2 regions of the Vallitalea guaymasensis genome follow, and region 1 is predicted to be linked to the other one. Evidence: riboswitches for the same ligand, from Rfam matches in the RefSeq annotation. Region 1 holds a riboswitch; the other holds the start of a gene.
What was found. Region 1 has a riboswitch for glycine ahead of HYG85_RS07615 (alanine/glycine:cation symporter family protein). Riboswitches for the same ligand answer to the same signal wherever they lie in the genome.
Positions count from the first base shown of each region.

Region 1 (17,504 bases):
AAGTTGTACTTGATTTTCCTGGTCCCCCACTTGTCATTACAAACGGAATATCAAATATCATTAGTGCACCTCTTACATTCAAGAATAGTATAATCTCAATTACTGTTCTAATGTTAGGTATCACTATCTTAGTGAACAATTGGAATGAATTAGCTCCATCAACCTTAGCAGCCTCCAACATCTCTCCCTGAATAGATTGAATACCTGCTAAAAATAATATAACGTGTATACCACAGAATCGCCAAATGGATACCGCAGCCAGTGAGAAATTGACTGTTTTCATATTACTGATCCATGATACAGGAGCGACTCCAAATAATTCTAAGATTGAATTTAAAACTCCCCCTTGAGAACTGTAAAGAAATGAAAACATATATGCCACTGCAACACCATTAATTATATATGGCAGGAAAACTATTCCTTTGAACCCTTTTGAGAATCTTACTCTTTTATCTAATAGAAATGCAATAAACATTTCAATAGGAATAAATAGTAGATGAATCACAAAATAAGTACCATTATTCCTTAAACTAACCCATACATCACTATCTTTAACAACATCTACATAGTTATTGACTCCAACATATCCAATTGTCTTGCTCATACCATCCCAATCCGTAAAACTCAGATGAAAAAGTTTGAACAAAGGAAATATGACAAACACTGCCAATAGGATAGTAGGAATAACTAGGAAACTTACAATTATTATATTTTTTTGTCTGTTTCTATTAGTTAACATTACACTGTCCATCCCCTCTATATAAGGTAAAAAGCTATTATTGTTTTTTCAAATAAAGCTTTGAAAGAAAGTTGATATTAATTCTTTCAAAGCTTAGTTATTATAATTAAAATAAAGAATCCCTCTAGGTTATATGCAGCTTATTTATTTCTTGCATCTTTCCACTTCTTGTTCATGTCACTCATCATCTTTTCAAAATCTATTCCAGCCAACATATCCTGACCCATACCTTTTACATCAAAACTTATGGTGTCAGCTATTTTCTTGTATTCTTCATTTCCTGCATCATATACTACATATTCAAGATCAACACCTTCAAAAGCTTGGTTGAAGAAAGGTATGTCTGCACTTACATCTTTCATAGTAGATAATTGTTGTGTGTAATCCACATATTCTTTATAGTAATCACTCATATAGAACCAGTTAATGAATTCTTTTGCTTCTTCAATGTTCTTACTTGTCTTTGGAGTACCCATGAAACCTTCAGCAGTTGTAATAACATTTAATGGTTCGTCTTTTGATTCACGTACAGGAAGAACGAATATACCAAGATCTTCATCTTTGTTGCCACCCATAGTGTCATATTCTTGAGCAAACCATTGACCAGCTGCTAACATTGCTCCTTCACCAGCTAGGAACATAGCTTTTTGTTGATCCCAACCATATCCAAGTGGGTCGTTTCCACATACTTTTGCATCATAAAGTGCTTTTATCTTAAGGTATGATTCATAGAAAGGTTCACCCTTGGTGAATGGTTCATCTTTTGAAGCCATATCACTCCAATATTTCCCATCATTAGCTTGTAATAGCGGCATAAATTCATTGAATGGGTATGTAGTCCATGAATCCTTTCCACCAAGTAATAGTGGAATATATTCACCTTTCTCCTTGATTGTATTGGCAGTACTTATGAATTCATCCCAAGTTTTAGGAATTTCTAGGTCATATTTTTCAAAAATGTCTTTTCTATAGTAAACAAATTCATTGAATGCTCCTTGTGGAATTCCTATAACGTTACCATCTAACGCATAATCAAGAGCTACGTTATTACTTTTAGTAGCTTCAAGCTCATTCAATGGTACCATTATCTCTTTATAGGTTAACAGGTTACTTGCTCTTACCAAAAATACATCTGGTAATTGATTAGCTGAATTTCTTATTTTCATTGTATTATCATATTCTGTTGGTTGTATCTGCTCTACTTTGATAGTTACATTAGGATGGTCTTTTTTATAAGCCTCACTAATGCTGTTTATTCCTGTAAGATATTCATAACCAACTTCATTCCATAGTACAAAAGTCAGAGTTACAGGTTTTTTATTGGTTTCCTCGTTGTTTTCTTTTTGAACATCATTAGAAACTTCTTTACCCCCATTGTTATCTTCTTTTTTTTGGCATCCTACCCCAATGATACTTATCAATAAAGTTATACATAATAAAACACTTAGCCTTTTGAATGATTTCATTTTCATTCCCTCCTTGAGTTTATATAAGTAATTACTCTATATGTAATTTCATATATATCTTACAATATTAATTGGTCATTTTTAATGATTTATACTAGGCTATTCATGATATCTTTTATGCAATTATCAACAAATCTTTTTATACGCTAACAACTTTTTATAGATTTCATGATATTTATTGTTTTTCTTGATGTTTTTTTGTGCTTAATTATGTAATTATGATTTTTTATACTGTTTTGGACTCATACCAACTATTTTCTTGAAGGTTCTGCTGAAGTGTTCAACATTAGCATATCCTACTGAATAACAGATCTCATATATCTTCATATCTGTATCTGATAATAATGTCTTGGCTTCTTCTATTCTTTTTTTCGTTAAATATTCTGTAAAGGTAAGCTTTAAGTCTTTAGCGAATATTTTACTGAAATATGCTTCACTGAGGTGAACATGCTCACATACATTCTTGAATGTAATCTTCTCCATATAGTGGTTTTCAATGAATTGTTTTGCTTTTTTACTGGATGAACTTATTCCTAGATATCTACCCTCTTGTAGATAATTGATTATATCTTCTACTAAACTTTTTATCCATGTATTTACTTCATCAACTGTTTCATATGCTTTTATATGCTCATAAAAATCAACCTTTTCATTAGGAAGGCTGTAATCTGTATCAATATCATTAATATACTGGGAAATCAGGAAAAACAATTCCATATAAGGTGCAAGGATATCATTTATCTTCTTTATCCTGAATGTACTAATAATCCCATATATCCGTTCTAATTCTTGAAAAGCAGCTTCTTTATTAAGCTTATCCAATGCTTTCAATAATTCTTTTTCTTCACCAATAATACTATGTCTATTACTTTCTTTTACATATATAGAATCTTTTGGAAATATGTTCTTTCCTTTTCCCAATAAGAACCTTAACTGTGCATTTCTCTTTGCTTGTGTATAAGAAAATGGTATCTGGTCATATCCGCTTTTTATGTCACTTATTCCAATACTAGTCTTGATATTGACTCCATTGAAAAGCACATGCCTAATACCTTCCAGAATTTCATTGATTTGATTATTTATCTTAGACATGCTGTTTGATTTATTTGATAGAATGATAATGTATTCGTCTGAGGACATTGGAAGTACTTCTCCGAATTCTAGTCTATTCAGTACTTGGTCTATTGCCCTTACCACACTTCTTTCAAAATCCTTGATACTATCTTTATATCTAGTTTCAATCTGCCTAAAGTTGTCAACAAGAATACAGAATACAGTCAAGTTGCTGCTATCCAACCTAATCGAATAATCATATAACTCCTGTTCTATATCATTATTTTCTCTGTCAGATAAAAAGCTCTTAAGAAACTTGTTTTTGTCTTTCTTGACCTGGCTGTGACTTTTTTTAACCTTATTATGCTTATTGATTACATTCAGCACTAATTCTAATACTTGCTCAGGTTCCATTTCCCTCTTGAGTATATAATCAGTTACACCGTACTTGAAAGCTTGTCTAACCAAATGGAAATCATCGTAAGCACTAAGTACTATGATTGCTGGATTTATAGACATTTCATTTATTTCTTCTATGAGTTTTAGTCCATCCATAACAGGCATATTAATGTCTGTTATGATGACATCTATATCCATGTTATCTCTAATAATATCCAACGCTTTTTTTCCATTGGCTGCTTCCAAACTCATATCAATGTTGTACTTTTCCCATTCTATCAAGGTTTTCAAAGCAAATCTGAAAATAGGTTCATCCTCTACAAGCAAAATTTTATACATCACTTTTTCCTCCTTCGTGTATTATTGGAAGTATCAATGCAACTTTTGTGTATTTCATATATTCACTATCAATCGTAATGCCATAGCCTTCCCCATGATTCAATTTTATTCTCCGCATCACGTTGTTTACACCTATATGGTTAAAACTTTTTCTGTCTTCACTTTTTTGACTATGGATTATGTCATGTATTCTTTCTTTTTCAATACCTACTCCATTATCTTCTATCTCAAAGATTAAGAACTCTTCCTGTAGATAACCTCTAACTTTTATTATACCTTTTCTATCTACTTTACTGATTCCATGATGAATAGCATTTTCTATTAGAGGTTGTAGGGTAAGTTTAATCATATATAAAGATTCTATTTCTTCACTGATGTCATATTCAACTGTGAATAGTTCATCAAATCGAACTTTCATTATGTACAGATAATTATTAAGATATTCTATTTCCGTTCTTACCTTGATCAAGGAATCATTATGCTTAAATATGGCAGAAAGGAGCTTCATAAAGGCATCTGTCATATTTTTTATACCATCTACTTTTGCCACCATTGCCATGAGTCTTATTGATGATAATGTATTATATATGAAATGAGGTTGAATCTGAGCCTGAAGTGCTTTCATCTCTTCCTTGCTCTTTTCTTTTTCCTGGAGGTCCCTTTCAATAATCAATTGATTTATCTCAGATACCATATTATTGAAGGATTCACCCATCTCAACTATCTCCGAACTACCTTCTACAACAATCTTTTCATCAAAATTCCCCTTTTGAACACTTTTCATCTTACTGATTAATTGTTTAATTGGAGTAACTATGTCTTTGATAAAAAAGGCTGCAAAAATAATGAATAGAATAATTATGACTATATAGATTAAAACAAAGTACATCATTACCTGATTCATTTCACTGGTCAGCATATTATAATCAATTATATTGACTAGTAACCATTTATCGTTATTAGTTAAATAAGTATATATCATGTTTTTCTTATTATTCAACACTACATCATTATAACTGCTCTTTTTATAATTTTTATCAAAGAGACCACATTTCTCAATATCTTCTTTTGTGATTTTATTATCTGATGATACAATGATATCATTATCTTTATTTATTAGTAATCCTGTCCCCATTCTTTGATTTTGATACTTAGCATATATAGAATCTATACTTTTGGGCATAAAAACAAAGCAAACCACTTCAACTTCATTCTGTTCACCTAAGATATCTGGACTCATGGAAAAATATAATTGTTTTTGGCTAAGCCCAGTGCTGATTAGTTCTTTTGTTTTTTCTGGCATTATGATTCTACCTTTGTTCTCGATAGTTTCCCTATACCAAGCTTCTTTTCTCAAAGTTTTATCGTCTTGAATTAAAGGGCTTTTGAAATAGTAATGTCCACCGTCTTTATAAAAGAAAATGACTGAATATATATCATCAGAGCAATTCAACAGTGAATTTATTTTAGAATTGACTTGATTAGATAGGTCTAAACGCTGATAACCCTCAGCTTCTGATTTATTCATCTTAGATACTAGATTGATTATTTCTGAATCATTTCCTATCATAGCACTTTTTAAGGAAATATTGTTCAATTCGTCCTGTATTCTTATAGACATCTGTTCCATAGTTTGCATGACCATCTCCGAATAGTGGTTTACAAAAATATTTTTATACGCCATATTCAGTAGGAAACTTATTAATAATACAGGTATAATAATCAATATAATGAAATTCAAAAAATACTTGGTAGTAATACTCTGTCTCTTAGCTGCTTTTTTTCCCATAATTATCCCCCTAGTATTAAAACGTAATACTTTAGACTATATTATATCATAAAATAAAATGCTTACGTCAAGGAGAAAATCATCAACAGACTTACCAAACAAAACAAAAAAAGAATGGTACCAATTTTGATACCATCCATTAATTATCAATATTCTATGGTCCTAGTAAACCATTATAAAGTAGATTAACCAATTCACCCGTTCCACCTTTATTAGTGCCAGTAGCTGGAACATAGTCACCTGTTAGTTCCCAGAATATAATACCTCCGTAGTTATTATTAATTACGTAATCAATTTTTTCTTGTAAGGAGATAGCATCCTCATAAGTGTACATTTCTCCTTTTGACTCACTATAGAGATATGGAACTTTTGAAACTGGGTCACGATATTTTTGGAAAGAGTTGTCTTGTTCTTTGCTTATTATATCATAGTATGGATTATTACCAGCGTATCTTCCTCCATCCCAAATACCATGTGCCCCATAAGTACCTGTATGATTAGTACCGGAACAAGTTGCATACAATCCTGGCAAAGTGCTTATTGGTCCATTGTTCTGTACTTTTGCCCATCCTCTTGAATAGAATGGTGAGCCTAGAACTAGTTTATCAGCTGGTATACCAAAAGTTTTTAGATACTCCATTGCTTCATGTACTGTGTATTTCTTAGCTAATTCAACATTGGCTTCTACTTCTGCAGGGTCAGTATATAATGTTTGGAAATAGGACCTGTAGGCATTTTCTGCATTAGTATCAAAATACATTGGTGACTGATGACCTGTTATACCTTCCCAAGCACCATGCATATCATAAGTCATGACATTGATAAAATCTACATATTGTGCGTATAGATTAGGCTCTGTCTGATCTATTTTATCTTTGCCGCAACCTACAGCAGTAGTTACATAATAATATTTTCCATCAGCAGCACCTGCTTGGTCAAGAGTGGTCCTAAGCTGTTGTAGCAACAAAGTAAAGGTCTGCTTCTCATCTGGAGTCGCATAAGGTGTACCTAGATCATTAGGATTATCAACTGTATCTCCTGCTCTGTAGAAGGTTGGATATTCCCAATCAATGTCTACACCGTCAAAGTTCCATTCTCTTAAAAAGTCTACTACACTAAGAGCGAATTTTTCTCTTGAAGCCTGTGTAGCGGCAACATTATGAAATTCTGCTGATCTTGACCATCCTCCTACTGAAATAAGGATATTAGTATTAGGATGTTGCTGTTTCAATTTCTTGAACTGACCTAAACATCCTTTATAAGGTGAATCCCAAGGTTCTCCAAAAGCAATACCCTTGGCTGCCCATTCATCAAAACACGCTATCTCCCCATTTTTAATATCTGCAAATGCATAATTTATATGAGTCACTTTATCCCATGGGATATCAGATGGTGCATATTGATTATGTCCTGCATAAGCTCCCCATTCAGGATAATAGGCAACTATCCTTTTACCTGCTGGTGGAGGTGTTGGTGTTGGATTAATGATTCCAAGAGCACCAAAATAATTAGAATAGAATGTCGAGAAATTATAATTATTATAAGCATCCCAATTGATTGACCATGTCATAATTCCTCTTAAGTCAGGATATCCCTCTGCTTTTTGCAACTGATACTGTCCATTGAACGATTGACCTTTTACAATATAGTCAAGGGCTTTTTTCATTTCAGTATTATTAATATAGCCACCCCCTGCCGCATTACTGCACGCAGGTATACCTATAGCTATCTGATCTTCCCGTAGAGCTGGGAAAACGTTATTAGGATTATTACCTACAGGAAATCCATTCAATAACATCTCTGCCATGGCTACTTGAAAATCAGCAGTTCCTTGTGTATAAGACATACCATCAAGTCCCACCATAGAACCAGAATTATAATGCTGTACATGAATATAATCAAGCTCACTTCTAAGTGCATAGATAACAGGTAAATATGCTCCCCAAGAACCTCCATATGTACTATAACCACCTTGGACATAAACTGTTTCAGGTGCCATAGTCAGAACAAAATCATTACCAAAATGATTGCGTATTGCTGTTATTGCATCAATCAAGTTAACTACCTTAGTTGTTGTTGGATTAGTAAAATCTGTATCTCCAACATCTAATGATAGTGAACTGCCCTCAAGATCGATATCCATACCATCAAAGCCATAAGTCTCAATGATATTAATCATAGTAGATATAAATGTTTGTTTAGCTGTGTTATCAAGCAGCTCAACTGTTCCGTTACTTCCTCCTATGGAGATTAATACCTTAGTACCTCTAGCCTTCAATTCTTGAATATCTGATTTGAATTCTGCATCTGTTGCATTAAAAGGTGAAAACGCCATTGTATATGTATCACCTGCTGGTTCTGCAAAAGCTACATTAACTACATTAAAATCTGTAGTTACATCCTTAAGCCTTATAACCCCCGAACCATTATCAAAATTATGCCAATATCCAACAACTACTCTTTCCAGATCTGATGGACCCGGACCCGGGTTTGGATTTGGCCCAGGTCCTGGTCCTGGACCTGGACCTGGTGTTGTGGTTGCCAACCAAAGTGATTGAACATTAGGTGGCTCCCATCCTACTAATGAAGTATGATTCTGTCTGCATTCATAAACTGTACCATTATAAGTTACTAAGTCCCCAACACTATAACTTACTCCAGCCTGCCATTCGTCGATCTGTTGTGCCTGCGTACTAGTACATGTAATAGTTGTAAAAAGTAATAGAACTGCAATAATTAGAGTCATAAGATTGTAAAATTTTTTCATGCTAATTCTTCCTCCTATTTTTTATTTCTTTTGTCTCTTATAGGTGTCAATCTAGTCAGTTCTAGTTAACTTATTGCTCTATGATTATATTTAATAGATTAATATATTAATGTATTAATCTATTCTAACAAAAAAATAAAAGGAGAATGTATATTATTTTATTGATTTTATGGAGGATATAAAAAGATGAGTTTATTGAATACTCTTATTCTACTAAGATAATATCATACGTTAACTTTAGATACTAGAAGATAATCTTGTTCTTTATTGCACAATATTGTCCATTATCAAACAATTTAAAAAGCTTATGGATTAATAAAATCCTAAGCTTTTTTCAAATTTATTACTCTATATTTAATTCAAGCTATCTATATTTTTCTTCCTTTAGAGCTCTAAAATACTGTTTAGTCTCAAATGAAATGACTCCACTTAGACCAATGATTCCAATAAGGTTTGGTATTGCCATCAATCCATTAACTATATCAGCTATAACCCATATCAAGTCTAGTTTTAAGAAGGCACCTACTCCTACTAATCCTATAAATATTAATTTGTATGGTACGATACCTTTTACGCCGAATAGATATTCTGTACATCTTTCACCGTAATAATTCCATCCTAGTATTGTTGTAAATGCAAAAAAGATAAGTCCAATAGTTACAATGAATTCTCCACCAGCAATAGGTAATCCCTGTTTGAATGCCAAGTTAGTCATCTCAGCTCCTGCGAACTCTGATTTGAATGCCCCTGTCATTACCAATGATATACCTGTCATGGTACATATTATTATAGTATCAAAAAAAGTACCTGTCATAGATATAAGACCTTGTTTTACACATGAATCAGTCTTAGCTGCTGCAGCTGCTATAGGAGCAGACCCAAGTCCTGACTCATTGGAGAATACTCCTCTTGATATCCCGTTCTGAATAGCTTTCATAACAGTTGCACCTAAGAATCCACCTGCCGCCGCCATAGGTGTAAAAGCACTATTTATAATCAATGAAACTGCACTTGGTACTAAATTTATATTAAATATAATTATTGTAAGAGAAGCAATTATGTATAGAACAGCCATAACAGGAACAATGAATTCACACACACCTGAAATACTTTTTATTCCACCTATTGTCACGAAAGTTACTAACAATGTCAATACAACTGCTGTCACTTCTATAGGAACATTAAATGTAATCTTTACAGCCGTTGTTATAGAATTTATCTGCGTGAATGTCCCTATACCAAAGAATGCAACACCAATACCGAATATAGCAAAAAGTTTGGCAAGAAATTTATTCCCTAATCCTTTTTCTATATAATACATTGGTCCGCCAGACATCTGACCATTCTCATCTACCACCCTGTATTTTACTGCTAACAAGGATTCAGCGTATTTAGTCGCCATACCAAAAAATGCGGCAATCCACATCCAGAAAAGTGCTCCTGGACCTCCTGCTTTTATAGCTGTTGCAACTCCGACAATATTACCAGTACCTATGGTAGCTGCTAAAGCAGTACATAAGGCAGCAAAACTGGATACATCTCCATCAGCTTTATTGTTTTTATCTTTTCCAAACAGATATTTAAGTGCTAGAGGCAGCTTAAAAACCTGTATTATTCCAAGTCTAATTGTTAGATATAGTCCTGTTCCAACTAATAGTATAAGTAATGGAGGTCCCCAAACCACACTATCAATTCTCTTAAATATTTCAATCATTGTATCCATCCAAAATCCTCCGTCTTTATTAATTTATGTCTTGATACTGAAAAATATAGTATCTTTTTGCAATAAAAAAAGCCAATGGTATGATTCCATGGCTTATTAATAAGAAAAGCCAAATCATATGATTTGACCTCTGGTTACAAAATATATTCTATAGTGAATATATCCTCTGTCCTTTTACCTGAGAGTTTCACTAATCATTGATTAGTTTTCCCCTTCGGTGCTCATTAAGAGTCTCTCCAGAGGTTCGTCCAAAAGCGGTCGATAATTCTTCCGCAATCTTCATCCGAACATATTTACTTTTACATACATATTATAACAGCATTTCTCATTTTGTAAATATAAAATTTTTAACAATCATAAAATATGTACTATGCTATAGTTTTTATATAGGTCATCAATAATTGAACACCTACAGCTAATACAAGTGAACATACAGCTACAACAGGTCTTACAGCACGTTCTGAAACATTTAATATCTTACCTCTTTTTTCTGCTTTTGCAATTAACATTATGATAAAGGCATTAACCAAGTTATTGATTAATAAGAATTTCAATAGATATTCCTGTGGACCTTTACTAATCATTCTAGATGGAATACCAATATTGAATAGAATCACTGCATCTAAAAAGTATATGATTCTCCAAGAAAAACCTGCTAATAATGCACTAGAAAATCCAATTTCCTTGTTTTTCTTAACACTCCATGTTACTAAAGCCATTACACTCAAGCCTTCTAGAACTATAGCGAATGCTGGATTAATAACTTTTACAGGATGTGAGATAGGCATGAATAAATTGACTAATTTAATAATACCTGCTATTAAACTTGAATAAAAGATCACCGAAAGATTATTACTCTTCTTATAAGCTTTGCGTAGAATGCAATAACCTATAGGAAACATAATACAACCACTGATACCAATAGTACTAAGATTCAATAGATAACCAAGTGTAGCTTCTGTTATACCCCAAATTCCTCCAAAAAATAAAGCGTAAATTAATGTACTTTTTAATCTGCCTTTCATTTTAACACCCTCCAATAAATTTCATAATATTAAATTAATATATGAATATCAATTATATATTTTATATTTATTATATCACTTAATTTTGTTTTGTTCAATTATTTCAACATATTTTGCAATCAGCTATTTATTATTATATTTTTAATAAAATGCGTATAATTATTAGATGTTTTGAAAAAATACTTAATAATTAATTGCCATTTCTTAAAAAGACTAATAATTTTAATGTGACATTTTTCTTATCGTATACATAGTATATTTTTTAATATTTTAATATATAATATAAGCAACTCAACTTTTTTCTCTTGCTGCTATAGTTCCAATAGGAGTTCCAAAGTTACCAATTAAAAGTCCTGTTAGAAAACCAATTGAAGAAGTAATTTCAATTATTGAATAATACTTATTAGGATATTAATCTACTTTATAAACTTTTTTATATAATTCGTCTTTTATACTATTAAACTCGGTATCACTAATCTGTGAGGGATATGACATTATAAGTAGAGGTACGCTTTCTTTATTCTTATCATAGGCTGGTTGAACATAGTTATAGTTATTAAGTTTGAATCCTAGTCGTGTATAGAAGTCTATTCTTTTCTTGGCTTCTTGTGTATTTGGCTCTTCAACTTCTAATATTATCTTATTACTATCATCTATTATTTTCTTTATAGTCTTACTGCCATGACCTTTACCTCTACTATTTTTGTCAAAGGCTAAATGTTCAATATATACGAAATCGCTTAAATCCCAAGTTGTATAAAATCCTACAATTATATTATTATCTTTTACAGGATACAAATTGTATTCATCCTCTTTCATTATATCCATCTGCTGTTTCAGACTTCTACGTTCATTCTCTGGGAATGATTCACAATATATATTCCATATTACATCAAAATCTTTCATTTCAATCAGTTCTCCTTAAGTATTTTGTAGATAGAAACTAATACCTCTTAATCTAAATAAATTTCTTTTTTAATTGACCAATTTATGTTATCAATTTTACTAGACCACTCTTCTTTATTATCAATCTTTATAGTTATTTTTTCATCATCAATAAAATAATTCAGCTCACCATTATCAGTCTTATTTTTATCTAACTTTATTTCATACATTTTATCTGTATCTATTTCATAAAAGTAGACAATATCTTTTATTTGGTTCCCATCTTGTCCTTCTTTTGTGAATACTAGGGTATCATTAGTTGTTTTATATGAAACATACATGTTACTGGTTAATATAGTCTTGTCATCATCTACTCTGATTAAATTACTATCATTATCCATGTATAATACAACTGTTTGCCCATTAATATCTGATATGCTGACTATATCATAAAAATTGTCCCCTATCACTTCTTTTTTCAATGATGATAGATTCACTCTTACTAACTCTCCGTCAATGTTATTGTAATATAGCTGACCTTTTTTTGTTCCTATAGAATAATTAAAATCATTACATATTAATTTTGTATTATCATTTATATTATCAACCATAATCAGTTCGTTTCTGTTTTCAAAAATGATATCGTCATTATAAGTAGCTGTATACCCTGAAACAGAACTTAGTATAGTATTAGGGGTAATATTCAATCCATTAGTTAAATCAATAGCCTTAAGGCTATTATCCTCATCCATGTAATACGCCTTATTATTCAACGCATATATCAAATTCCCAGTTTTAATATTTTTTCTATTCATTGTATCTATATCAACGACAGTAATACCTTCATGAGATGAGGCTTCATTATTATTGCCTATTACACAATACTTATCATTAACTATATACATATCTAGCGGGTCTCCTTCTCCACCCATACCAAATATTGATTTATAGAACTCTTTGACCTCTAGTGTATTCAAGGTAATTCTATAAACTATGCTATCATCATTACTTATATAGACTGCATCATCAGTAATTGTAAGTGTACTGTCTGATGTATAAAAAAAGTCCACATTGCTTTTAATTATTCTATTAATCCTATCATATGTATATAAGGAGTTTTCTACAACATATATTAGAGCATTATCATCTTCGTATAATATCTCATCAGGCTTCTTATATTCTTTGTCAAATTTAAATATTCTAGTGCACATGCTTCCACTATCACCAGAGTAAATTTGATTATTATGCATAAATAAGTGGGAAACCATTCCTCCATTTGGTATAACACTGATTAGTTCTTTTTTATTCTTATTATCTTTTATTTTATATAATAATTGGTTTTCAACAAAATACAATGTATCTGATTCACTCATCATTAATTGTACACTATCATTTGTAGACGTAATTTTATTAGTAGATTTATCCTTACAGTAAAATCTTATTGGATAATCAGTACTATAATAAATATTTTTGTTTGTAACTGCATAGTCTAAAACCATTTTTTTGTCAATTATTTCATGCTTATCTTTTGAATAACGATAAAAGCCAAATTTGTCATCGTATCTAGCATAATACACTTCTTTACCGTAAGCTTTAATATTGATGACTGGAAAATCAGTAGTAATTAATGTATCCCCAAATTTTCTATCAATGATAACTAAATGATTATCCTTTTCTCTTGTATAAGCCAATATTTCTGAAGAAAACGCAAATTCCTTATATTCTTCTTTTATATTATTTTTTATCTCATTGATATCTGATCCTAAATAAGTTTTTTTATCTTTTATCATATATGAATTATTACACTCTGATTTGTGTTCCTTATTACCCATATAGTAATAATCTACTATATTAGCTTTATATATATCTTTTTCCTCTGCAGTATAAAAATCCATCAAGTAATCTTCATAATACATCTTGTCATCTTTTAGTTTAAATATTTTCTCTTGATCATACCTATCATTTACTGACTCTTTATTCCAATGAAGTATATCCCTTATATCTGTTGTCTTCTTATCTAAACTTAGTATATGTCCTTTAGTAGTTAATAAATAGATATGATTATCTATTGCTACTCCTTTTGGCGGAATGGAATTTTGAAAATCAGCTGCTTTCATATAATTGTTACCATTAATCACATAGATTGAATTAAATGAATAAGCAGGAGAATATACATATAAACTATCCTCAGTTACTTTCTCACTATTATAAGTTTCTTTTTGCAAATCAATTATAGTATCAGTTTTATAATCATATTTCTTAATCTTAGAATCAGCTTGTAAGTATAGATTTTTATTCTTAGTTATTCGTATCCCATCATTATGATTACAATCATGTAATGATAATTTGTATATCTCATCTAATTCTTCGGTTTCCACATTATATTTATAAATATTTCTAATATAATATTCTTCTGAATCATCAACCTGAATATATGTAATATTATCTTCATGAAGTACATTCAGATTATACTTATTTTCAAGTAAAAGTATTTCTTTATCATCATCAATATTTTGTATATACACATTACCATCTTTACAATATAGAATCTTATCCCCTGCAAACTCTACTGGATATTCAATATATTTTACTAAAGATGTTTTGAATGATTCTCCATCCAATGAGTACATTTTGTTGTTTGACATGAAGTAATTCTTTTTTTGAAGTTTCATTAACTCATTAGAATAAGAATTATCTATACTACGATCAAATATCTGTTTACATTCCTTAGTCTCTTTATTTAATAAATATAGAGTGTTATCATCATTTTCGTTGATGAATAGTAGATATTTGCTATACTTATCATAAACCCCATCGCCGTCATTTTCTTCTAATGATTGACTATCTTTTTCTTTGGTTTTTTCATCTTCATCCGAGTTTTCACTTGACCCATTTTTATCATTGGTTGATTTATCAGTATTAGCCTCTTTTGATTCAGCATTATCAGTCAATTTTCTATCACTATTAATATCAGTCACTTGAGTATCATCAGTTTTTCCTTTACAGCCTGCTAGAACTATACTCATGGCTACTATTAAAAGAATAATTACCTTAGTATTTCGATTCATAATATTTCTCCTTGTCATTTGTTATATTCATTACCATAATTTTCAACTTATGATAAAGATAATACCATAAAACTATTAAAAAAGATTACTAATTTCTTTAAATATTTATTACCTAAATATTATTTATCTATTATATTTCCATGCTCAATCTTAACATATCAATACATTCTATACCATTTTCATATATTTTTTCATTGTAATGTTTTCTGAAAAACCCCTTATCAATACTGTCTATATGAAATCCACATTTTTGATATAGTGCCAATTGTGCAATGCTTGAATTACCAGTTCCTATCTCCAGTACTTTTGCTTGATTCTCTCTAGCTTTTTTAATAGCATGATATAATAGAGCTTATTTCATTAATAAAGTTAATTGATTCTTTACGAAATATATGGGAACAGCTCCACATAAAAGGATGATTACCTTTTGGATATAATATAACTTTGGATGTCAATATCTTTGATGATATATTGCTAGCTGCCTTTTCAATACTTGGTATTGCTTCATCTACTAAACTGCCAATAATAAGTACTGGGCATTTTATATCTTCTAACTTGCCTTTAAAAATACTTTCTCCTTTTTTTGATGCTTCATATATCATTTTGGTATCTAATTCAACTATCTGCTCCCAATCTTCTCCTTGAGCATATTTCCAAAACATGCATTGTTCTTTTGATTTTTCTTTTCTTTCTTTATATACTCTTTCTGCTAATTCAGAAGAAACGTATTCATCAGAAATACTATCTGCTATTACACCTTTGGTCATATGTGGCTCAATTATTGACATATTGATAGCTATAATACCTCCACCACTAGAACCGATTGCTATCCATTCTTTTATTCCTAATGATTTCATTAATTCACAGGTCATCTTGGCATTCACCCACCAAAAATCATATGAAAACTTCTCTACTCTATCTGACTTTCCATATCCTATATAATCAGGACATATAACTCTGAACTCCTTAGAGTAAAACTCTATCTCTCCTTTATAGACAGCCGATGAAGCTGTATTTCCAGCTAGTAACACAATAGCTTTTCCTTTCCCTTCATCAATATAGTGTACTCTTTTGTTATTGTAATTAAAATATGGCATTGTTAAATCTCTCCTTTAATTTTTATATGTAATAATAGGTGTATTATTTTATTCTCATTTTTATCACCCCCAATTTTGGATATAAAAAAAGCTGTAGATAGAATAATTAACTATCTACAGCCTTCTTCATTGAAAGTACAAAAGCGGCAACGCCTTTATGACTTTCCTATAACACAAATAAATCTGTACATTCAAGTACAGATATAATCACAATCTGATATATCAAAAGGATGTTAATCAACATATTCTTAACTTAGATTCTAAAAAAGCATACCAAAATAAACATTTCTATAGAACAAAATGTCATTCCCTGCTTTTTATATTAATTTCATCGTCTAGTTAAGAATATTCCTCATTTTAACAACCTCTTTCTTTTTTTATATTGTAATAGAAACAATTAGTAAAGTCAAACCTAATTTTACCCTTTTACCACTTCTAAGCTGTATATTTTCTCAATATATTTATAATATCTAATACTTATTACATAAAAATCTATTAATAAATATATTGGAGGTTACCTAAACTGAAAAAGATAAAGTTAGTATCAATAAAAAAGAGTAGCTTGGTATTATTTTCCTCAACAATAATACTCTGTTTATTCATCTGTATATTAATCATTCAAAACTTAAAGAATGATGACTATGTTCCTGTTACCCTGATTCTTAATGATAATGATACCATTGAGCTTCAGAGAGAAAATGACAGATTGAAAGGAGCTCTTGAAAGAATATTCCCAGAAGAACAAAATGTATTATATGAAAAACCTTATAGAGGATATTATGATAAGATACCTTCTTTTCAGATATACACATTACCAGATGTTATAGATAAAGGCAAAAACATTGATTTTAATGTGATTTATAATGATACTGAATATATGAGACCTACTTATGATTCAAGTTGGAAAGACTTCTATTTCAGAAATTGGTTATACCTTCCAGATAAGATTACTAATGCTCACCACAAGATATTCATTTATCCCGTTGGAGGAAGCAGTAATTTTGATTTTATTGGTGACCTGGCATTCAACTCCGTAAGTATAGATTTTCATAGAAACATAAATTTTCTAATCTATAATTTTGATGTAGACAACATTAGGCAGTATGAAAATCAAGTCATCTTTATAGGTAGACCAGAACGAAAAGGTGCACAGG
Region 1 covers NZ_CP058561.1:1,679,007-1,696,510, forward strand. The annotation lists gene HYG85_RS07590 (carbohydrate ABC transporter permease) at 1-739, opposite strand, end outside; gene HYG85_RS07595 (ABC transporter substrate-binding protein) at 880-2,205, opposite strand; gene HYG85_RS07600 (response regulator) at 2,422-3,996, opposite strand; gene HYG85_RS07605 (sensor histidine kinase) at 3,989-5,785, opposite strand; gene HYG85_RS24575 (glycosyl hydrolase family 18 protein) at 5,940-8,552, opposite strand; gene HYG85_RS07615 (alanine/glycine:cation symporter family protein) at 8,917-10,275, opposite strand; glycine riboswitch at 10,432-10,525, opposite strand; gene HYG85_RS07620 (hypothetical protein) at 10,644-11,300, opposite strand; gene HYG85_RS07625 (GNAT family N-acetyltransferase) at 11,712-12,206, opposite strand; gene HYG85_RS07630 (hypothetical protein) at 12,254-15,253, opposite strand; gene HYG85_RS07635 (alpha/beta fold hydrolase) at 15,583-16,350, opposite strand; gene HYG85_RS07640 (hypothetical protein) at 16,913-17,504, shown strand, end outside.

Region 2 (17,504 bases), 2.4 Mb from region 1:
TATATTAAAGCTAATCATTAATAATCAAAATAATATCTATGTTAGATAGTAAAAACCTTTTTTAATATAATATGCCATCTATTTGAATACGTGAAGAAAATGTAAACCTACTTAGTTTTTGCATGGTAAGTTATAACATATTATTGGTGGAAATAGTAAATACTACTGTAGGAGGTGGTAAGTTTGAATGAGAGTATTGTAGTCATTGTAAGAGGTGTAATAGGTTTCTTTTCATTGTTGATCTTTACACGTTTACTGGGAAAACAACAAGTCAGTCAATTAACACTGTTTGAATATATTTTAGGAATAACTATTGGGTCAATGGCATCTACACTTACTACTGATTTAAGTTCTGCTGCATGGCCCCATTGGGTAGGATTGGTAGTATGGGCAACACTTGTATATTTAGTTCAAGTACTTACATTAAAATTTCCTGTTATTTCAGAATATATTAATGGAAAACCTAGGGTATTGATAGCGAATGGAAAAATATTAGAAAAAAACTTGAAAAAATTACGATATAATCTCTTTGAATTGTTGGAACAGCTAAGGATGAATAACATCTTTGATATTAACCAAGTTGAGTTTGCAGTACTAGAAACCAATGGTAAATTAACAGTGTTAAAAAAATCTCAATTTCAATCTTTGACTCCAAAAGATATGAATTTATCAACAGATTATATGGGACTTAGCACGGAACTAATCTACAATGGTGTGGTCATGGAGCATAATCTTGAAAAGATAGATTTAGATGAGAAATGGCTTGATAGTCAATTGAAGACTAGAGGAATCAAAAATCCACTGGAAGTCTATTTGGCAGTTATTAATACTTCAGGTGAGTTATATATTGATTTATATAAAGATCATATGGATGACAAATCTTTGTAAAATGGTTATAATGGAAAGGAAAGTTCACAAAATGAAAAAGGTCATGATAATCACATGTACTTGTATACTTCTAGGAATATTCATTCTAATAATGAATTCTGGTGGTTTATTGAAACAGTCTTTTATGGATGGAGATGACGTTGAGACACTATTGAGGAATTTGAATGAAGATATAGTTGAGAGTGATTGGAAAAAGGGACAAGAAGATATAGAAAAGTTAAAAGATGCATGGGATATGGTGAGCAAAAGAGTTCAATTCAGTGTTGAAAGAAATAATTTGATGGGTATTGAACTATCTATTGCCAGGCTTAAAGGTTCAATACGTGGTAAAAACAAAGAACAATCCTTAATTGGATATGAAGAGCTGATATCATATTGGAATAACTTAGAAGAGTAGGTGGATAAATGAGTTTTTATAAAAGTATATCAAAATCTTATGATAACATATTTCCTTTGAAAGCAGGTATGGTCAATTATGTATTAGATAGTATTTCAGATTATTCATCCTGTAGATTATTGGATATCGGGTGTGCTACTGGACATATGGCTGGGGCTATAGGTGCAAAGGGTGTTGAAGTTATTGGGATCGACCTTGATTCTGAAATGATTAAATATGCAGCCAAAAATTTTCAAGAGGACAATATATCCTTTCAAGTTATGGATATGTTGAAAATAGAAGAAAAATGGGGGAACAATAGTTTTGATATAGTTACTTGCTTTGGTAATACATTGGTTCACTTAACTAATGAAGAGGAAATATTTGAAGCGTTAAAAAATATGAAAGCCATTCTAAAAGCTAAGGGTAAGCTTTTGATTCAGATATTGAATTACCAGTATATCTTAGATAAAAGTATCAGAGAGTTACCTATCATAGAAAATGAGTATATCAAATTTGAAAGATTCTATTCTGAACAAATAAGGGATGAAAGATTAATTTTTGAGACAAGATTAACTATAAAAGACACAGGAGAGATAATCTCAAATGAAATATACCTGTATCCTTTATTGGAAAAACAATTGAATAATTATCTTGAAAAGCTAGGATTTCGTAATATTAGGTTCTATAAGAACTTTAATAGAGAACCTGCATCTTATAATCATCTGCCTTTGGTTTTAGAGGCATCATTAGATGAATAAGATACAGGTAGAAAATATATTATTATAATCAATTAACTAGATTTATTGTTATCTTTGTATTTTTTGTTATTTCTTTTGATTTCAATTATAGGTTTTCTAAGGAGTATATTAGAAAGGGCTTTCCCATTAAAAGGAATGAGAGGCCATGTATATCGCATACCACTAAAGGTTTTGGTGGTTCCGATAATGATAAGTATGATTATTATACCGGCAAAGAATCCATATGCATTGAATAAACCAGTCAGCAATAATAGGAATAGTCTAAATAAGCGTATTGCTAGTGCAAATTCAATACTTGGAGAAGCAAAGGTGCATATTCCCACAATTGCCATGTACAATATGGTTTCTGGTATGAACCAACCTACATCTACAGCGAATTGACTAAGAATCAAACCACCGATTATACCTAGAGAAGTAGATAAGGTATTAGGGGTATGAATTGATGCAATCCTCAACATATCAAGACCTAACTCCAATATGATGAATTGAATGAACAAGGGGATATTACCAACTTCTTCTGGACCAATGAATTCTAGAGCTTCAGGTAGATACGATGGATTTAATGCGAATAAAAGCCAAAGTGGTGATAATACCATAGCTATAAAAATGGACAGAAACCTTATCCATCTTATATATGTTCCCACTAACGGATTTTGATAATAGTCTTCCGAATGTTGAGTGAAATGAAAGAAGGTTGTAGGAAGCAAAATTACACTAGGCGATGTATCTACTATAATAGCAATATGACCTTCAAGAAGATGAGCTGCCACAACGTCAGGTCTTTCTGTAAAACGTACTTGTGGCATTGGGTTATACCATTTTTTCTTTATCAGTAGTTCTTCAAGAGATTTTTCAGCCATTATAAGAGATTCAACTTGAATGTTATCCATTTTCTTATGAAGGTCCTCAAGTAGTTTGTCATCAACCAAATCTGCAATATAACCGATTGAAACATCGGTTTTAGAACGTTTTCCTACAGTAGTCATTTCAAAGATTAATCTAGAATCTCTTACCCTTCTTCTTATTAATGCAGTATTGAAGATAACTGTTTCAACTAATCCATCACGAGAACCACGTGTTACTTTTTCAAGATCAGGTTCTTCGGGACCTCTTGCAGGATAAGTTCTAGCATCAATTATTATACCCTCAGATTGATTTTCTAATATTAACCCAACTGCTCCTGATAGTACAGAATCTCTAATAGTATCATAATCATGGAAGATTTCAACTTCTATATATCCAATATGACTTGAGATCCATTGTTTCAAATCATTGATATTTGTATCCTTTGCAGGCAGATTTTGAAGGTTTTCTAGTAACCATAACATTATATCGTCTTTTGCAAATCCATCTATAAAGACAAGATACCCTTTTGTATTTCCAAAAGTAAGGTCTCGTCCAATGATATCAAAACTTTTTTTGATAGGTAGTATTTTATTGATTGCATCTATATTTTTTGTCAGGTTTTTAGATAGTTTCATTATAATCTCCTATCCTAAGAATTCAGGTTTTCTTGTGTGGTCAGAGCGTACAGCTTTTTGGAGTATAGTAAAATCGAATTGGTCAGGATTGAGGTTGAAATCACAGGGGAATTTGGTGCCACAATTTTCACATTGGATATATTGAAAAGAATCTCCGTTTTCCCTGGTATCAAATTCAAACGATACATTCTTATCATTTTGGGGTATATTATTATCTGTACCTATTTTATAAGAATAGGTAAAGGTAGCTTGATGTTTTGCCATTAAATTGGTGGAATTACAAACAGGGCAATGTATAGAATTATTTAAATTCATTTAATCACTTCCTCGATTAATTATTTTATATAATCATATAATAAGTATTACCAATTTCTAATTCATATATGTTGTTTTAGCAAAAAAGTAAAATAAGGACAAAATATTTATAAAAAAATAAGGATAATATGTAAATTAACAAGACAAAATAAAACAAAAAATAAACAAGATTAAACAATATTTTATAGAAGTATTGGTATATCATTATTTGGAAGTATATTATTAATGGTACAATGTTAAGGAGGCTTTTATATTATGCTAGATAGAAAATGGACCATGTATATTCTGCATCATTCACATACTGACATAGGTTATACTGATTTACAAGAAAGAATTATTTATACTCATGTTGATTACATCAAGTCAGCAGTAAACACAATCAAAGAAGGCTATAAGAATGGAACAATCGACAAAGACTTCAAATGGAATTGTGAAACATACTATTGTGTAGAAAGATTCTTGGAGGAAGCTACAGAACAAGAAAAAAATGATTTCTATGATGTAGTAAAATCTAATAATATCGGATTATCTGCTACCTATTTGAATTTTAATGATTTAGTTGATAAAGAAGTATTGAACAAAAGAACAAAAGAGATGGTTGATATTTTTGGTGAACAGGGAATTGATGTAAAAGTAGCCATGAATGCGGATGTAAATGGAATTTCCCTTGGAACATTTGATGTATTATTAGATAATAATATTGAATTTTTATTTACTAACATTCATACTCATCATGGAATGTACCCTCTTTATCAAAATCAAAAACCTTATTATTGGGAGAATAAAGACGGTAAAAGATTATTGGTATTCAGCGGAGAACATTACAACTTGGGTAATGCACTAGGTATAATCTATAATAAAAACATTAATTTCATGACAGAAAACTATTTCGGCAAAACTCAGCCTCAAAATCATATTGATGCACTTAAGCATAATATAGATAATTATCTTGAACAATGCGCTGAAAATGGATATGATTATAACTTTATTCCTGCCTGTGTATCAGGTGTGTTCAGTGATAACGCTCCACCAAATACAGATATTATAAGAACCATAAAAGAGTTTAATGATGTCTATGGTGATGAGATTGAACTTCAAATGGTAACAGTGCAAGAATTCTATGATAAGATTAAAGACCAAGTAAAAGATGCACCAGTGTACACAGGTGATTTAACAGATTGGTGGGCTAATGGTGTGGGAAGTACACCATATGCAGTAAAACATTACAAAGAAGCTCAAAGAATGTACCATTTATGTAAAAGATTAGATAGAGATGGTAATATAAGTAATGAAAAATTAGTAAGAGAAGCAGAAGACAACATGTTACTATTTGCTGAACATACTTGGGGTCATTCTTCTACAATTACTAATCCTTATGATACAATGGTACAGAATCTGGACATCAGAAATATAAGCTATGCATCTAAGGCACATGAGGCTTCAGCTAAAGATCTTAATAGAATTACTCATAAAAAAGGTGACAAACTTCGTTATTATGACCTAAGTGGTAAGATAAAAGCAATCAATCCATCAAATAAAAGACTTAAAAGCGTTGTAGAATTCTATATAGAAGTATGGAAATATCAAGGTGTCAAAGTTATTTGTGAATCCACAGGTGAAGAAATGAAGGCTCAGATGTCTTCTCATCCAAGAGGTGTACTAATCAGCTTTGTAGATACTTTTGAAGCTAATGAAGAAAAAGTCTACAGCTATGAAGAAGTTTTTAAAAAAGAAATTGTTAATACAAGAGTTGCTTATGTAGGAGCAGAAAGAGTAAAAGATATCGTTAATGATTACGATACAACAAATTATAAAATCCCTTATGGAATAGAAAATGATTACTTCAAAATATCCTATGAAATAGGTAAAGGAGTAACTTCCTTCTATAATAAGGTTGATAAAGTTGAGATGTTAAAAGAAGGAGATAGTGCTTTCTTTACTCCTATCTATGAAAAAACACCAGTAAAAACTGATGTATATGAAGAAAGAAGATTATTAGGTAGAAATATACGCGGTCTTCATGCTGAAAAATATATAGGAAAATTAGTTGATATTAAGATTATTGATAATGGTGAGATATTTACAACTGTTGAACTTATATATGAATTGGAAGGTACTTATTTTAGTTCTGTAATCATAAAACTATACAATACTCTACCAAAATTAGAGTTTAAATACAAAATAGCTAAAACATTATCTACAGATATTGAAAGTGTATATCTACCATTAACACTTGACAACCTTAATGCAACTAAATATATTGATAAAAGTGATGCTGTAATGAGACCAGGTATCGATCAGGTTCCAGGTACTTGTATGGAATATTATCTTGTTGATAACGGCTTGATATATGAATCAGACAAGAATACTATCTTAATCCAAACAAAAGACACACCACTTATATATATGGGAGAATTAAAACATCATCCAATAGTTCTTTGTGACAATAAGGAAGAAAACAATAAAAGAGATGTGTACTCATGGATTATGAATAATACATGGGAAACTAATTTCAAAATGGATCTATCAGGTATAACAGAATACTGCTATACTCTAGACCTTGTTGAAACAACTAATGCACGAGAAAGCTTTAACAGAATGAAAGATGAAAGTTTTGGCGTAATCACCTTTATGATTAACGATTAGATATCAGGTATTTGTTTTTAATAATATTTATTAACATATTTTATAAAAACACTTGAAAAATTTCTGATAATACATTAATATGAAATTATAAATGATGAGTGTAACTTATTAAACTCATTAACATATATATTAGTATATAAATATGATTTGAATAATAATTATATAATGAATCCTATGTGAAAATTGCGAGAGATACCTGTTTAAGGAGCCGAAGAAGCAACATAGAAATAAGCCATATTTCTATCGAATCTTTCAGGCAAAAGGATCGCAATTGGATGGGAATTCTGGAAAGCTTTTTGAAAGCACCGAAGGAGCAATATCTCAATGATAGAATCTCTCAGGTAAAAATACAGGATAAGACGGCATTTACATTAAAATGCTCTCTTATCCTTTTTATTATTTTAACGGTATATTCAATAATGCTTAAAAATATGGCTAGATTACCGAGTGAAGATAGTATAGGGGAAATATTCCCCTATACTATCTGAACGACCGTTATGCTATATGGTTTTTAAATCATAATACTAATATATTCTATATAAGTCCAATTAAATAATTGTTATATAGCCAATTATTTAGATCAATTAGACTTATGAAATCAAGTAAAATATATTGAGCTTATTTAATGGGTGTATAGATTTTTAAGTTCAATATATAGATAAAGGGAGGTTTACATATGGAACAAAGTAAAAGAACAGCTTTATACGATACTCACAAGAAATATAATGGAAATATAGTAGATTTCGCAGGTTTTGAACTTCCATTATATTATGAAAGTATTCTTGAAGAGCATAATGCTGTAAGAAATAATGCAGGGATGTTTGACGTAAGTCATATGGGCGAAGTTACAGTTAAGGGAGAAGAGGCAGAAAACTACATACAGAATCTAGTTACCAACGATATATCAGTCATTACTGATAATGGAGTCATGTATACACTCATGTGCTATGAAGACGGTGGTGTTGTAGATGATTTGTTAGTCTATAAATATAATACCACTGACTATCTCCTTGTAATTAATGCAAGCAATATTGAAAAAGACTACAATTGGATGGTAGAGCAAAAAGGTTCATTTGATGTTGATTTAGAAAATATTAGCGATGATGTAGCAGAAGTTGCACTACAAGGACCAAAAGCACAAGAAATACTCCAAAAATTGACAGACACTGATTTACAGACAATAACATTTTTCAGATTCAATGAGAACGTGTTAGTCAATAATAATAAATGTATTGTATCAAGAACAGGATATACAGGAGAAGATGGTTTTGAAATATATACTTCTCTAGATAATATAGTCAATATATGGGAAGCAATAATGGAAGCTGGTAAAGATGAAGGGTTAAAACCTGCTGGGTTAGGTTGCAGGGATACACTTAGATTCGAGGTTGCATTACCCTTATATGGAAATGAGATAGATAAGGACATAACTCCATTAGAAGCATCATTAGGATATTTTATTAAATTAGATACAGATTTTATAGGTAAAGATGTATTGGTTAAACAAAAAGAGCAAGGACTATCAAGAAAGCTAGTGGGTATTGAATTACTTGGAAAAGGTATAGCTAGACATGGTTATGATATTTTATCACCTGATGGAGATAAGATAGGAGTTATAACTACAGGTTATCAATCACCATCAGTAGGTAAAACTGTAGCTCTGGGTTTAATTGATATAGATTATACTAAAATGGGTACAGATGTAAGTGTTAAGATAAGGAAAAAACAAGTACCAGCTAAGGTTGTAAGCAAAAAATTCTATAAGAAAAATTATTCCAAATAGTTAAACAAAAGAGGCTATGCCTCGTATATCTACACTAAATAATATAAAATAAATTTAGGAGGAATTGACAATGAAAATTATGGAAGGTTATTATTACACTAAAAATCATGAATGGGTTAAAGTAGATGGGAATACTGCAATAGTAGGTGTATCAGATTATGCGCAACATGCTATGGGTCAAATAGTTTATGTGGAATTACCAGAAATAGATGATGAATTCTCTAAAGAAGATGCATTTAGTGTTGTAGAATCAGTAAAAGCTGCATCAGACATATATATGCCTGTTGGAGGTACAATAGTAGAGGTTAATGAAGATTTGGATGATGAGCCAGAATTAATTAATACTGACCCATACACTAATTATATCTGTAAAATTGAATTAACTGATGAAAATGATATAGAAGGTCTAATGAATGCAAAAGAATACGAAGAGTTCTGCGATAAATAAAAATTAAAATGTAAGGAGGTAGGTAGCTTATGTTTCCATATTTACCACATACCGAAGAAGATATAAAGAGTATGTTAGAAGTTATAGGGGTAGAAAGCATAGATGCTTTATTTGATGATGTGCCTGAGAAAATAAGGTTAAAGAAATTATTGAATATTAATGAACCAATGAGTGAATTGGAAGTAAGTCAGTACATGAAAAAGTTTGCTGACAGTAATAAAGGTGTAGACGATCTGATATGTTTCTTAGGAGCAGGAGCATATGACCATTATATACCATCAATTATAAAACATATAACTTCACGTTCTGAATTCTATACTGCTTACACTCCATACCAGCCTGAAATCAGCCAAGGTACATTACAGGCTATATTTGAATATCAAAGCATGATATGCGAATTGACAGGTATGGATGTAGCCAATGCTTCATTATATGACGGTTCTACTGCTACAGCAGAGGGAGCCCTCATGGCATGTGGAGCCACAAGAAGAAATAAAATTGCTGTATCTAGGACTGTGAGTCCAGGTACAAGAAAAGTTTTAGAGACTTATACAAAATATAAGGGAATAGAACTTATTGAAATAGAAGAAAATGATGGCGTTACTGATATAGATGATTTAAGAAATAAGATGGATAAAGATGTTGCAGGAGTGATTGTCCAAAATCCTAACTTCTTTGGAATTATAGAAAATATGAGTGAAGTAGAAAAAATTACCCATGATTCAAAAGGACTGTTAATGATTAATGCAGACCCAATATCACTGGCTATTCTAAAAACTCCAGGTGAATATGGTGCTGATATAGTTATTGGTGAAGGTCAAAGTCTAGGAAATCCACTTAATTTTGGAGGTCCATATCTAGGATTTATTTCCTGTACTAAAAAATTGATGAGAAAACTTCCAGGCAGGATAGTAGGTCAGGCAGAAGATGTAAATGGAAAAAGAGGTTTTGTGTTGACTCTACAAGCTAGAGAACAACATATAAGACGTGATAAAGCAACTTCCAATATTACATCCAACCAAGGTCTTAATGCTCTTACTGCTGCTATATATCTTAGTACTCTCGGAAAAGAAGGATTAAAAGAAGTAGCTAAGAATTGTCTAAAGAAAGCTCATTATGCTGCTGAACTAATAGGTAAGTCCAGTAAATACGAACTCAGGTTCAATAAACCATTTTTCATGGAGTTTGTGGTTAAGAGCAGTATAAAACCTGAAAAAGTCAACAAAGAGCTTCTACATAACAATATTCTTGGAGGTTATGAACTAGGAGGGGATTACAGTAATTATAATGATGATATACTCCTATGTGTAACTGAGAAAAGAACAAAGAAACAAATAGATGATTTAGTAAACATAATGGAGGGGATGTAAATGATAGAATACGATAAATTGATTTTCGAGGTATCAAAAGATGGTAGAAAAAGTTATTGCCTTCCAGAGTGTGACGTACCTGATACTAACATAGAGGAACTTATTCCAGCTGAATTTCTTAGAAAAGAAGATGCACAGCTGCCACAAGTAAGTGAAGTAGATGTAATACGTCATTTTACATTGTTATCTAATAAAAACTTTGGTGTAGACACTGGATTCTATCCTCTTGGTTCTTGTACAATGAAATATAATCCAAAGATAAATGAAGATATGGCTTCCCTAGATGGGTTCACAAAACTTCATCCATTGCAGCCAGAAAGCACAGTACAGGGAGCAATGGAACTAATGTATAACCTACAAGAAAGTCTACAAGAGATAACTGGTATGTCAAAAGTTTCTTTACAGCCTGCTGCAGGGGCTCAGGGAGAGTTGACAGGACTTATGATAGTTAAGGCATATCATGATTATAATGGTAATCATAATAAGAAAAAGATCATTATCCCAGATTCTGCACATGGTACTAATCCAGCCAGTACTAGTATGGCAGGTTTTACATCTGTTGAAATCAAATCAAATGATAAGGGAATTGTAGATATAGAGGCGCTAAAAGAAGTATTGGATGAAGATGTTGCAGGACTTATGCTTACTAATCCTAATACACTTGGTCTATTTGAAAAGGATATCCTCACTATATCAGAGCTGGTTCATGAGGTAGGAGGGTTACTATATTATGATGGTGCCAATATGAACGCTAATATGGGAATAACACGCCCTGGGGATATGGGATTTGATATTGTCCATCTTAATCTCCATAAGACATTTTCAGCACCTCATGGAGGAGGAGGACCAGGAAGTGGACCAGTTGGTGTGGTTAAAGAATTAGCTCCATTCCTTCCAAGACCAATAGTAGATAAAGAAGGCGACAATTATACTCTTAAAAATGATATAGAGACATCTATAGGAGCAGTTAAAAACTTCTATGGTAATTTTGGAGTGCTTGTAAAAGCTTATACCTATATTCTTACTATGGGAGGAGAAGGCTTGAGACAGGCAAGCAGGTTAGCAGTACTTAACGCTAATTATATGAAGGAAAGATTAAAAGAAGATTATATATTGCCAGTTGATGAAGTATGTAAACATGAATTTGTTTTAGGTGGATTAGGAGAAAATGAAGGTCACGTAACAACATTGGATGTTGCCAAGAGACTTATGGATTATGGATATCATCCACCTACAATATATTTTCCACTTATAATAGATAGTGCTTTGATGATAGAGCCTACAGAAACTGAAAGCAAGGAAAATATGGATGGTTTTATAGAGGCGCTTATCAAGATAAAAGAAGAGTCCATTAGTAATCCAGAGGAATTGAAAAAAGCTCCATTTAAAACTTGTATCAGAAGATTTGATGAAGTTACAGCAGCTAGAAAACCAATATTGCGCTACACAAAATAATCTGAATAAATGGGAGGTGAATCAATGAAGGATATTATTGTAATAGGTGGTGGACCTGGAGGTTATGTGGCAGCCATAAGAGCCGCTCAGCTTGGTGCTAAAGTTTGTATAATCGAGAAGGATAGATTTGGTGGCACTTGTCTTAATAGAGGCTGTATACCTACAAAAGCTCTATATAGAAATGCTGAGATAATAAATACCCTAGGTAGAAGTGAAGAATTTGGTATCGACATAGAGAGCTATAACATCAATTATAAGAGTGTACTAAAAAGGAAAGATGACGTAGTAGAAAAATTAGTCAGTGGTGTTGAAAAGTTATTGAATGATAACGGTATTTTGATACTAGATGGTACAGGTATAATAAAAGACCAGCAAACTGTAGAAGTTATCAAAACAAACGGCGATACAGAGATTATAAAAGGAAAAAATATAATAATAGCAACAGGTTCAATGCCTGTAAAACCTCCTATTGATGGAATCTGTGAACCAAATGTCCTTACAACCAAAGAAATATTGGAGTGTGAAGAGATACCAGAAAAATTAGTGATTATAGGCGGTGGCGTTGTTGGTATGGAATTCGCTAGTATCTTCAATGCTTTTGGGTCACAAGTTTCTGTAATAGAGTTTCTTCCTAATATTTTAAGTGGTGTGGATATAGGTGTTTCAAAACGTTTTAAATCAATGGCGAAGAAAAAAAATATTGATATAATGACTAAATCAAAAGTCACTAAGATTATTAGTGATAACAATAAAATGCAAGTATGTTATGAAAGCAAAAATAAAGAAAAGATAGTAGAGGCAGATAAGGTATTGGTTGCAGTGGGAAGAAAACCTAATCTGGAAAATATAGGTTTAACTGAAATCGGTATTGATTATGATAGTAAGGGTATCAAAGTTGATGAAAATAATGAAACATCTGTAAAAGGAATATATGCTATAGGCGATGTAAACGGTAAGATAATGCTTGCACATGCGGCTTCTCATCAAGGAATTGAAGTAGTTGATCATATAATGGGTGTTGGCTCTGATGAAGGTTCTCAAGTGGTACCAAGCTGTATATTTGTTTTTCCGGAGATTGCTTGTGTAGGTATGACAGAACAGCAAGCAAAAGAAGAAAACATTAATGTAAAAATTGGCAAATTCATGTTTTCAGCTAATGGAAAAGCAATGGCTCTAGGAGAAGATGAAGGATTTGTCAAGATTATTGCACGTGAAGAAGACGATGCAATATTAGGTATGCATATATTAGGACCTCATGCATCTGATTTAATACATGAAGGAGTTTTAGCCATACAAAATGGTTTAAAGACTATGGATGTTATTAAGACAATTCATGCTCATCCAACTCTTGGAGAAGCTATACACGAAGCAGCCTTAGATACTCAAAAAAGGGGAATACATATAATGCCAAAGAAATAATGTTAAGCAATAATGAATAAATGCTTTATTAAATAAAAGAAAATACATCTGTATATTAATAATAATTAACAGATGTATTTTTTAACTTTTGATATAATTGGTTTACATATTTGGTGTATGTTACTTAGTTAATTTATTATCAATATAAATATAAATAAGCCAATCAAAAAAATGGAAAAAAATATTAAAGATGAATATTTAAATCACAAAAAATATTACTGAATTAAATCAAAAATATTTAAAAATGGTTTTCCATAGTATATACTGACATTATAAGACATTTCACATATTAATTATTCAGGTATAAATACATATATACAAGAATTATTTTGTTAGGTATCATGACTGAACTTAAAAATTACTAATACAGTTTGTAATACGTGAATATATTATACTTAAGGAATAGAATGCAAAAAAGAGTTACTGCCAATATAATTATTAGAAAAGAGGGCTATATGGATTCGATTGATATTAGTATTTTAAGATTATTGCAAAAAAATGCAAGATCCACTGTTTCAGAAATAAGCTCCCAGATCAATTTGTCTATATCAGCTGTAAGTGATAGGCTGAAAAAACTTGAATCCGGAGGTATCATAGATCAATATACAACAATTATTAACCCTAATTATCTGAATAAAAGATTGACAGCAATCATGTTCATTGCTATTGATAGACCTAAGTATACTGATGATTTCATTAACTTTATTCAAGAAACAGATGAAATACTCGATTGTCTGTATATAGCTGGTGAATATGACTATTCATTAAAGATTGTTACTAAGGATACATTTTCTCTAGAGCAACTATTGAATAAAATAAAAGCAATCGAAGGCATCAAAAAAACTAAAACAAACGTAGTTTTATCCACAGTCAAGAATTCACACTCAATCATTCCATCAATGGAGACGTCCAAATAGAAATATTCATTAGTATCCTGTTGGTAGTATACAGTTCTTAGCTAATACCGATTAAAGCTATCATACTGTATAGTATATATAAATTATTTAAGGAGGAGGAAATTTATGATTATAGGTGTATTAAAAGAAATTAAAAACAATGAAAACAGAGTAGGATTAACTCCTGCAGGTGTAAGTGCTCTAGTAAAAAATGGTCACACAGTATATGTTGAAACTAAGGCAGGACTTGGAAGTGGTATAACTGATGAAGAATATGTTGAAGCTGGTGGGGTTATAAAAGAAAAGAATACTGATATATTCGATACAGCAGATATCATAGTAAAAGTAAAAGAGCCTTTAGAATGTGAATATGACCTATTCAAAGAAGGTCAAACACTATATACATATCTACATCTTGCTCCTAATGAGCCTCTTACTAAAGCTTTACTTAAGAAAAAAGTTACTGGTATAGCTTATGAAACTGTTGAAGAAAAAGACGGTTCTTTACCATTATTGGTTCCTATGAGCGAAGTAGCAGGAAGAATGTCAACACAAGTTGGTGCACATTTACTTCAAAAGTATAATGGTGGAATGGGTGTTCTACTTGGTGGTGTTCCAGGAGTTTTACCAGCAGAAGTTGTTATTATAGGTGGAGGAATCGTTGGTACCAATGCTGCAAAAATGGCTTTAGGTCTTGGTGCTAGAGTAACAATACTTGATATCAATGCTCATCGTCTTGCACAATTAGATGATATATTTGGTGGAAGAGTTTCAACACTTATCTGTAACGATTATAATATCTGCCAAATGGTTAAAAGAGCCGATTTATTGATTGGTGCTGTACTTGTAAAAGGTGCAAAAGCTCCTAAGATAGTAAAAGAAGATATGGTTAAGACAATGAAGAAAGGTTCTGTTATAGTTGATGTAGCTATTGACCAAGGTGGTTCTATAGAAACTATAGATCATATAACTACTCATGACAATCCATGTTATGAAAGACACGGAGTCATTCATTATAGTGTTGCCAATATGCCAGGAGCTGTTCCAAGAACTTCTACTTATGCTTTAACAGGTGTAACTCTTCCATACCTTGTAAAAATGGCTAATAAAGGTGTGAAAGAAGCTCTACTTGAAGATAAGAGATTATTATTAGGTCTTAATACTTATGATGGAAAGGTAACTTATGATAATGTAGCAACAGGATTAAATCTAGAATACTTTGATCCTGAAACTTTATTGAAATAATAAATCAATAAAAAGGGGCTGTCTCATAATACATTTTTTAGATAATTAATTGCCAGTAAGATAGATATTGATTAGCTGTTTTACTAGGTCATCTTTTATAAAATGTATTGTGAGCAGTTCCTTTTTGTTATAACATTATTGTCTCTTAACATATTGAAAATTATATAGCAAATTAAGTATTGATATAATATTTGTTTTTATATCATATTTAATGTTAATATGTTATAATTATATGTAAGGAGGCGAAAGCAGTAATGTATAAAAAACCGTACATAGCAAGTGATAGGATAATACTTAGGTTAGCTGAAAAGAATGACACAGATGAAGTATATAAATATCATTTGAGGAACAAAGATTACTTGGCTCCATTTGAACCGGAACATAATGACAGATATTATACAAGAGAACGATGGGAAAAATTAAATCAGAGAAGTCTAAAAGATGCTGAAGAAGGTAAAGCTATAAGACTATTCATTTTTAGAAAAGAAGATAATAAAAGAGTTATTGGAGAATTGAATTTTGAGTTTATCATGAAAAAACCTATGTGTTCATGTGAAATTGGTTATAGTATGGATGAGCATGAACAAGGTAAAGGTTATATGACAGAGGCTGTGAAATTAGGTACGGATTATGTGTTTCGAGAGCTTAATCTTATGAGAATAAGCGGAGGCTATAGTAAGAGCAATGAAAAAAGCGGTAACGTTATGAGAAAAGCAGGTTTTGTGGGAAATAATTTAATAAAAAATTACATGCTGATTAATGGAAAATGGGAAGATATAATTTATTGTTACCTATACAATAATAATTGGAAGGATGAATAGGAGGCGAATTCTTTTATTAATAATCAGTTGAAGAAAATATAACAATTTGATTTTTAAATGAAATGTATAAATTTATAAAATAATGCTTAGGGGGAAGGTTAAAATGGACAATGTAACAAAAGAAGTAATCATTGATAATTTTAAGCAAAGAAATATTAAGGCAGAATTTTATAATACAATAGAAGAGACGAACCAGAGAATTTTAGAATTAATACCACTAAAAGGTTCTGTTGGAGTTGGACATTCCAATACTCTAGAACAATTAGATGTGATTAATCAACTGAGTAATAGAGGAAATGAAGTTATAGATAAGTCATCAGCAAAAAGCGAAGAGCAAATCAAGGAGTTCAAGAAGGAATCCCTTACTGCAGATTGGTACATATGTGGAAGCAATGCTGTTTCAATGGACGGGCAGATTGTAAATATTGATCATAGTGGTAATAGAGTTGCAGCTATTATGTACGGACCTGACAAAGTAATTCTAGTTATTGGTGTTAACAAAGTAGTTAGTACTCTTGATGAAGCAATAAACAGAGCCAAGAATATAGCTGCTCCCAATAATGCAATAAGAGCAGACTATAAACCACCTTGTGTTTATTTGAAGAAATGTGTGGATTGTACATCTAGCGAGAGAATATGCAATTACCTTACAATCATACAAGGTCAAAAAGATAAAGATAGATTGAAAGTGTTAATTGTAGACGAGGAATTAGGATATTAGTGAAGGAAATCAAGGTAAATATAGGGGACATATTAACATTCAAAACGTATTAAAGGATAGTCCCCTAAAAACTTTTTAATATGGGTTGAAAAAGTTTTTTTGATATGCTATAATTTACTTAAATTAAAAAAGACAATTCAATTATATTTTTTTGGGAACTTTTTAAAGTGATTTTAAAAACTATAAAACATAAAAAAGGAGAAATGAAAATGAGCTATTTCAATGTAGAAAATGTAAAATATGAAGGACCAAAATCTAAGAATCCATTATCATTCAAGTATTATAATAAGGATGAAGTAATTGCTGGTAAACCAATGAAAGAGCATCTTAGATTTGCTATGAGCTATTGGCACACTCTAGCAGCAAATGGTTCAGATCCATTCGGATTAGGAACGTATGTTAGAGCATGGGATGGATTAGAAGGAATGGAACTTGCTAAAGAGAGAGCTAAAGCAGGTTTTGAATTAATGGAGATCCTTGGGATGGAGTATTATTGTTTTCATGATGTAGATGTTGCTCCAGAAGGAAAAACTTTACAAGAAACATTGGATAATCTTGATGAAATGGTGGATTACCTAGAAAAACTTCAACAAGAAACAGGTGTAAAACTATTATGGGCTACATCTAACATGTTTAGCCATCCAAGATTCGTACACGGAGCTGCAACTTCATGTAATGCAGATGTATTTGCTTATTGTGCAGCAAAAGTTAAAAAGATGCTAGAAGTAGCAAAACGTCTTGGTGCAGAGAATTATGTTTTCTGGGGTGGACGTGAAGGATACGAAACACTACTCAACACTGATATGGGATTAGAACTTGACAATTTAGCCAGATTCTTAAAAATGGCTGTTGATTACGCCGAGGAAATAGGATTCACTG
Region 2 covers NZ_CP058561.1:4,914,795-4,932,298, forward strand. The annotation lists gene HYG85_RS21160 (DUF421 domain-containing protein) at 184-888, shown strand; gene HYG85_RS21165 (DUF4363 family protein) at 920-1,285, shown strand; gene HYG85_RS21170 (class I SAM-dependent methyltransferase) at 1,294-2,025, shown strand; gene HYG85_RS21175 (spore germination protein) at 2,058-3,506, opposite strand; gene HYG85_RS21180 (hypothetical protein) at 3,516-3,821, opposite strand; gene HYG85_RS21185 (glycoside hydrolase family 38 N-terminal domain-containing protein) at 4,077-6,467, shown strand; glycine riboswitch at 6,644-6,745, shown strand; glycine riboswitch at 6,749-6,823, shown strand; gene gcvT (glycine cleavage system aminomethyltransferase GcvT) at 7,144-8,250, shown strand; gene gcvH (glycine cleavage system protein GcvH) at 8,321-8,698, shown strand; gene gcvPA (aminomethyl-transferring glycine dehydrogenase subunit GcvPA) at 8,728-10,068, shown strand; gene gcvPB (aminomethyl-transferring glycine dehydrogenase subunit GcvPB) at 10,069-11,523, shown strand; gene lpdA (dihydrolipoyl dehydrogenase) at 11,548-12,942, shown strand; gene HYG85_RS21215 (Lrp/AsnC family transcriptional regulator) at 13,398-13,859, shown strand; gene ald (alanine dehydrogenase) at 13,965-15,083, shown strand; gene HYG85_RS21225 (GNAT family N-acetyltransferase) at 15,338-15,904, shown strand; gene HYG85_RS21230 (lactate utilization protein) at 16,008-16,625, shown strand; gene xylA (xylose isomerase) at 16,835-17,504, shown strand, end outside.
Region 2: linked by a shared signal. The riboswitch ahead of gcvT (glycine cleavage system aminomethyltransferase GcvT) and the one ahead of HYG85_RS07615 (alanine/glycine:cation symporter family protein) in region 1 are both predicted to bind glycine.